Linked DNA regions of Hydrogenophilus thermoluteolus. The main gene of each other region encodes a partner of the protein of the gene in region 2 in a complex. Links are inferred from orthologs where the notes say so. Each region holds a gene or a part of one and is shown on either strand. Other genes may lie near its edges. The genes, in order: tsaD and tsaB.

Region 1 (3,121 bases), 580 kb from region 2 along the record:
CGCTTCGGGGTGGCGTGCCAGTTGCTGCTGATAGAAGTGGGCGGCTTTTTCGAGGAGATGCAACAACTGTTCGCGTTCGTTGCGGGCCGTTTCCGCGGCTTTTGGGTCACCCGTTCGGGTTTTGGGAACGACTAAGCCGGCTTCTTGGGCGAGCGCTTCGACGGCATCGGGAAAGGAGATCCCCTCGTATTCCATCAAGAAGGTGATCGCAGTGCCGTGGGCGCCACAGCCGAAGCAGTGGTAGAACTGTTTGCTGGGTGAAACGGAAAATGAGGGGGTTTTTTCGCCGTGGAATGGGCAACAGGCAAAATAGTTCACGCCCGATTTTTTGAGTTTGATCCGCTTGCCGATGACTTCGACGATGTCGGTGCGCGCAAGAAGGGTTTCGACGAACTCAGGCGGGATCATTGCAGCGCAAAGCAAATCGCCACACTGAAGTCAGCGGCTCCTTCAGTGTGGCAGGCAGCAAAACGAAGGAAAAAAATGTGATCAGTACATTTTCGGGGGAAGCATCTGCATCCGCAGTTTTTTCTGGTAGCGTTTGATCGCGGCAGCGCGCTTGCGTTTGCGCTCTTCCGAAGGTTTTTCATAGAACTCGCGTTTGCGCAGTTCCGTCAAAATCCCCGCTTTTTCCACCAGACGCTTGAAGCGGCGGATCGCCACGTCGGCGGGTTCGTTTTCTTTGACACGCACGTAGGGCATGAATGTTTCCTCGAATCTGGTACCGGAAAGCATGCGATTATACCTGAGTGCGGCAACTGGGGGCAAGGCTTTTCACGGTGGGATTCGGTACAATCGCGGCATGAAACGGATTTTGGCGATCGAAACGTCGTGTGACGAGACCGGGGTGGCGCTTTGGGATGACGCTTCCGGGCTGGTTGCGCACGAACTGTTTTCTCAAGTGGCGTTGCACGCCCATTATGGCGGAGTGGTGCCAGAGTTGGCGTCGCGCGACCATGTGCGGCGGTTGCCGCTGCTCGTCGCGCGTGCGCTCACGCAGGCGCGCTGGACGCCGGCGGATGTGGATCTGGTCGCGTACACGGCGGGGCCCGGTTTGGCAGGCGCGCTTTTGGTGGGCGCAGCGTTTGCCGAGAGTTGGGCGTTTGCCCGCGGGGTTCCGACGATGCCGATCCACCATTTGGAAGGACATCTGCTTTCGCCGTTGATGGCTGCGCCCGATTTGGCGTTTCCGTTCGTGGCGCTCCTTGTTTCGGGCGGTCATACGCAGCTTTTGTGGGTCGAAGGCGTGGGGCGCTATCGGTTGTTGGGCGAGACGATCGATGATGCAGCGGGTGAAGCGTTCGACAAAACCGCCAAAATCCTGGGGTTGGGCTATCCGGGCGGCCCACAGTTGGCAAAACTGGCCGAGCAGGGGGATGCAACGCGCTATGCACTGCCGCGCCCGCTTATGCAGTCGTCGGAGATCGCGTTCAGTTTCAGTGGATTGAAAACCGCGGTGGCGCTTGCTGCCGAAACGATTGGCGACGACCCTCAGGCGAAGGCGGATCTGGCGGCGTCGTTTCAAGCGGCGGTGATCGACGTGTTGGTGGCTAAAACCGTGCGTTCGGTCGAGATGACGGGTGCCCGCCGTCTGGTTGCGGCGGGCGGAGTCACCGCGAATGCGCAGTTGCGCGCGCGTTTGGCGGCTGAGTTGGAGGCGCTAGGCTGTTCGGTCGTCTTTCCCCCGCCGCAGTGGTGCACCGACAATGGAGCGATGATTGCGCACGCTGCGGCGCAACGCGTCAGGTTGGGTTTTCCGGTGAAGACGGATTACCGGGTGATGATCCATCCGCGCTGGCCGTTGCCGCTTTAACGCCGATTTTCGACTCTGTCCCTTGCAAAAGATTGCGAATGTTTTGGTGGTGTCGTGCGATAAGTATCGCTGCGAGTACGGTGACGAGAGCCACTTCGGCTGGGGTGCGGTTGAGGAGCCACGCGAGCGGTGGGGTAAGGAGCGCCGCAATGAGCGCCGCCAGTGACGAGTAGCGGGAGACCACCGCGACGGTCAGCCAGATGAGCGCGGCGATGAGACCCAACAACGGTTGGATCGCCAACAGGACGCCGAGCGCGGTAGCGACCCCTTTCCCGCCCTGAAAACGAAGGAAATAGCTGAAGACGTGGCCCAGAAAAGCGCCGAGCCCTGCGGCAGCCGCCAGGGTGGGGGATTGCGTCGCAGCTTGTGCGATCAGTACCGCAGCGGCGCCTTTGCCAGCGTCACCGATGAGCGTCAAAAGCGCTGCTCCTTTGTGACCGGTGCGCAGCACATTGGTAGCGCCCGGGTTTTTCGATCCGAAAGTGCGCGGATCGGGCAAGCCGAAGAGTTTACTGGTGATCAGCGCAAAGGGAACGGATCCGAGCGCGTAGCCAAAGAGCAGCGCGAACAGGATGTGCCAACTCATCGTTAGCCGATGCGCAGCTCTTCACGCGAACGCCCAGAGGCTTCCCACTCTTGGAGCCATTTCGGTGGCAAACCGCGGCCCGTCCAACCTTTGTCGGGATCGGTAGGGTGGCGGAAGCGCCACGGCAGTTTGCGTTTCGGCGCGCTATTTTTGCGCCCCTTGCCACTCCGTTCGCGGGTCAACCGCTCCAGAAGCGTTTCAAAGGGAACGCCGAGCCGTTCGGCCATTTGCCGAACCTCTTCTTTGAGTTGTTCGAGCCGCTCATCTTGTTTTTTGACGATGGTTTTTTCGATATCTTTTTTCAGCTCTTCCAAAGCTTCGATGGAAAGGGCTTCGAGCGTTTCCAATGGGATATTGTGCAGAGCCATAGCGGAATTCCTTTTATAAATTGAACGAACGTTTCTATTTTAGCAAAACTGTTTGTTTTGACAAGCGCGTGAGGATTAGGCGCGGGGGTGGTGGCGATGGTAGAGCGCTTCGAGACGGGCGTGCGCGACATGGGTATAGATTTGTGTGGTACTGATATCGGCGTGGCCAAGTAACATCTGGACCGCGCGTAAATCGGCGCCATGATTCAATAAGTGGGTGGCAAACGCATGGCGTAGGGTATGGGGGGAAATTTTGCGCGGGTCGATCCCTGCTGCGATGGCATAGCGTTTGATCAATTGCCAACAGCGTTGCCGAGTCATCGCTCCGCCATTTTGGGTGAGAAAAAGTGCATC
Region 2 (3,259 bases):
GTCGAGGAGCGCAAAAGCAGCTGGCTTGCCCAACGCGACGATGATGCGGGGCGCAAGGAGTGCGATTTGACGCGCGAGGAACGGGTTGCAGGCGGCGATCTCTTCCGGGTGCGGCGTTCGGTTCAAAGGGGGGCGGCATTTCACCGCGTTGGCGATATAGACATCCGCACCGCGTCTGAGCCCAAGGGCAAAGAGCATCTCATCGAGCAACTTCCCTGCCGGTCCGACGAACGGCTCTCCCTGGCGATCCTCTTCGCGTCCCGGCCCTTCGCCGACAAAGAGCCAGCGGGCACGGTGATCCCCTACACCCGGCACCGCTTGGGTTCGCTCACGCGACAACGGACAGGCTTGACAGCGGCGAATCGCCGCTTCGAGCGCCTCCCAATCCATCGTGGCGATCTGCTCGGCCCGCTCAGGGAATCGCGACGAAGGGGGCTCTGGCGGCGCTTGGGGTGGGGTTGGTTGGCGGGACGCCTGCCGTTGTGTCTGCTGGCACGGGTAGCGCGGCGCCGAACGGTCGGTATCGATCGTGACGTCCTGGGGGTTGGTTTGGGTATCGGTCTGCGTCTGCGCAGAACGATCGGAGATAAGCCAACGGGACCGCAACCGCCAAAGCGGCGTGAGTTCCATCGCGTCGAGCCATGCGAAACGGCGCAACGGATCGGTCATCGCGCGCTCCCGTCTGCGGTGCGATCCTTGCGCATCACCCAGGCATCGATGCGCTGGCCATCGGGTAGGCGATAGTAGGCTTTGCGGAGCGCTACCCGCTGGAAACCATGCCGTTCGTAGAGACCGATTGCCGGTCGATTGTCGGCTCGGACTTCGAGCCAAAAGGTGGCCGTTTCCTGGTTATGGGCGAAGAAATGGGCCAGTAGGCGCGCGCCAAACCCCTGTCGGCGATAGGGTTGCGCTACGACCAGATTGAGTAAATGGGCTTCGTCAGTGACCCACAGGCCCACGAGATAACCGACAGGACTGTGATTGCAGCGAAGCGCCCAACCTCGCTGGCACGCATTGGGTTGCCAACAGGCCACAAAATGGTCCGCTTGCCAAGGCATGGGCTGGCATGCTGCCTCAAGAGGAAGGAGCCAATCGAGATCAGCACGGGTAAGCGGATCGATCGTGACCGCGTTCATGCCCTACTCTGTGTTGCCGCTTCGCGTTTCTTTGCCCGTAACGCTTGCTGTTCTTCCAGGGTCAGCGCGACGCGCTCCCGGACATAAACCGGTTGCGCTGCATCGGCGGCGACGAATTGCTCCTGCGCGGCGGCTGCGCGCGCCGCGGCAAGGAGCGCTTCGGGCGCGATCGCGTCGATCCAGCGCGTTTCGAATGGCGCTGGCCACGATTCCGGCCAACCCTCTGCGAGGCGAAACCCCGCGAAACGAAATTCGGTACCATCGGGATCAATCGCGATCTCATCCCAGCGGGCGGTATGCGGTGAGACGAGTGCTGGTTCCGAACGTGGTTGCCATTCCCCGCCCGCGGTCACTTCGAACCAACGGTGGTACCACTCACCCATGCGGGCGTCGGCAGCAACCCAGACGCGGCCACTCGGGCCCTCCGGGTATGCCGAGCGCCCGACCAGTGCCAGCGCGTCGAGCGCCAACAGAGGTTTGCCCAACGCCATCCCCATCCCCTGCGCCACCGCGCACGCCAAGCGAACCCCGGTGAATGCCCCGGGTCCCGCACCGAACGCGATCGCATCGATCTCCTGCTGCCAGTTGCCAAGCCCCTTTTCCGCAAAAGTCTGGGCAATGGCCGCGAGCAAGTGCTCGGCGTGGCGTGCATAGCCCTGAAGCTTACGGGTATGCACCGCCTCATCCCACTGGACGGCGACGCACGCATGGTCAGAAGCGGTATCGAAAGCCAAGATTTTCATGCCTGCGATTGTACCGAGAAAAGCAGGTACAATCGTGTCACCATGAAGTTTCTTTTCGACCTCTTTCCGCTGATCGCGTTCTTTCTCACCTACCAGGTGCTGAATGTCCTGCCCGACTGGCGCGACGCGCTGGCGCCTTGGTTCGGTGACGGGATTGCACCCGATCGGGTGCCCATCCTTGCGGCCACCGCAGTCACCATCGGCGCGACTGCGTTGCAGATCGTCTGGCTCAAAGTACGACGCAAACCCGTCGACAAAACGCTCTGGGTCACCTTTTTCCTCGTGACGCTCTTGGGTGGAGCAACGATTTTCTTTCACGATCCCCGTTTCATTCAGTGGAAACCCACTGCGGTCTATTGGTTCATGGCGCTCGCGTTATGGATTGCGCGTTTGAGCGGCCGCAACCTGATGGAACTTACGCTGCGCCACCATGTCCAATTGCCGCCGCGAAAGTGGCGTAGCCTCTCGGATGCGTGGTCTGGTTTCTTTCTTTTTTTGGGCGCGCTCAACTGGTGGGTGGCCAGCCACTTCAGCGAAGCGGTATGGGTCCAGTTCAAGCTCTTCGGGACGTTGGGATTGACGCTGCTTTTCGTCGTGGGACAGGCACTTTGGCTACACCGCCACGCGCTGCCCGATCCTTCGGCGAATGCGCCGAACGCCACCGGTTCGAGACAGGGTGAAGAAAGTTAGTATGAATCCGACAGAAAAGACACAAGCGATCCGAGAACGGCTTACCGCCGCACTTGCGCCTTGTCGGTTGCAGGTCGAAGACCAAAGCCATCTTCACGCCGGGCACAACCCCGCCGCGCAGCACGGCGGCACCCATTATGCAGTGACGATCGTCTCCGACCAGTTTGCGGGCAAACGCAGCATCGAGCGGCATCGCATGGTCTATGACGCGTTGGGTTCGGTGATGGCCTCGATCCACGCGTTGGCAATCACCGCGAAAACGCCGGATGAACCGTGACACTTTTATTGGGGTGTAACACAGAGTTTGTAAGACATATTTTGGTACGTTCAATTGACTTCGAAAGGAAAGCGATGAAAACCATTAGCCAGCGCATGATCCGTTTGACCGCTGCATCCGTCTTTGCGGGTGCCTTCGCACTCCCCCTCTGGGCTGGAGACGTTGCCAAGGTCAATGGACAGGCGATCCCAGAATCCCACCTTCAAGCGATTCTCGACAAACAGATCGAGCAAGGGCAAAAAGACACGCCGGAGCTTCGCGAAGCGATTCGGGAGGAGCTGGTCCGCCGTGTCGCGATCGAGCAGGCGGCAAAAAAAGCAGGGCTCGACAAAGATGCGAAAGTCCAAGCGGAAATGGCACTGGCCAAGCAAGGCGTGCTGCTGCGCCACTATCTCACTCAATACATGAAAGAC

Evidence for each region.
Region 1: the proteins of tsaB (region 2) and tsaD are in contact, whole or in part, in a solved structure (PDB 4WQ4), measured with the Escherichia coli proteins. The link is inferred for Hydrogenophilus thermoluteolus from one-to-one orthologs.

Annotation. Positions count from the first base shown.
Region 1 is NZ_AP018558.1:1,659,830-1,662,950, reverse strand. Bases 1-2,807 are described here. They hold tsaD (tRNA (adenosine(37)-N6)-threonylcarbamoyltransferase complex transferase subunit TsaD), read left to right. Parts: upstream 1-802; coding sequence 803-1,813; downstream 1,814-2,807. Other genes in these bases: HPTL_RS08050 (H-NS histone family protein), read right to left, coding at 2,402-2,767; plsY (glycerol-3-phosphate 1-O-acyltransferase PlsY), read right to left, coding at 1,743-2,399; rpsU (30S ribosomal protein S21), read right to left, coding at 490-702; dnaG (DNA primase), read right to left, coding at 1-408. Outside these bases: site-specific tyrosine recombinase XerD, read right to left, coding at 2,843-3,121.
Region 2 is NZ_AP018558.1:1,081,244-1,084,502, reverse strand. The notes cover bases 7-2,951. They hold tsaB (tRNA (adenosine(37)-N6)-threonylcarbamoyltransferase complex dimerization subunit type 1 TsaB), read right to left. Parts: upstream 1,880-2,951; coding sequence 1,133-1,879; downstream 7-1,132. Other genes in these bases: HPTL_RS05255 (peptidylprolyl isomerase), read left to right, coding at 2,921-2,951; HPTL_RS05260 (BolA family protein), read left to right, coding at 2,571-2,846; HPTL_RS05265 (septation protein A), read left to right, coding at 1,922-2,569; rimI (ribosomal protein S18-alanine N-acetyltransferase), read right to left, coding at 666-1,136; HPTL_RS05280 (uracil-DNA glycosylase), read right to left, coding at 7-669. In the rest of the region: more of HPTL_RS05280, read right to left, coding at 1-6; more of HPTL_RS05255, read left to right, coding at 2,952-3,259. UniProt on the Escherichia coli protein: Required for the formation of a threonylcarbamoyl group on adenosine at position 37 (t(6)A37) in tRNAs that read codons beginning with adenine.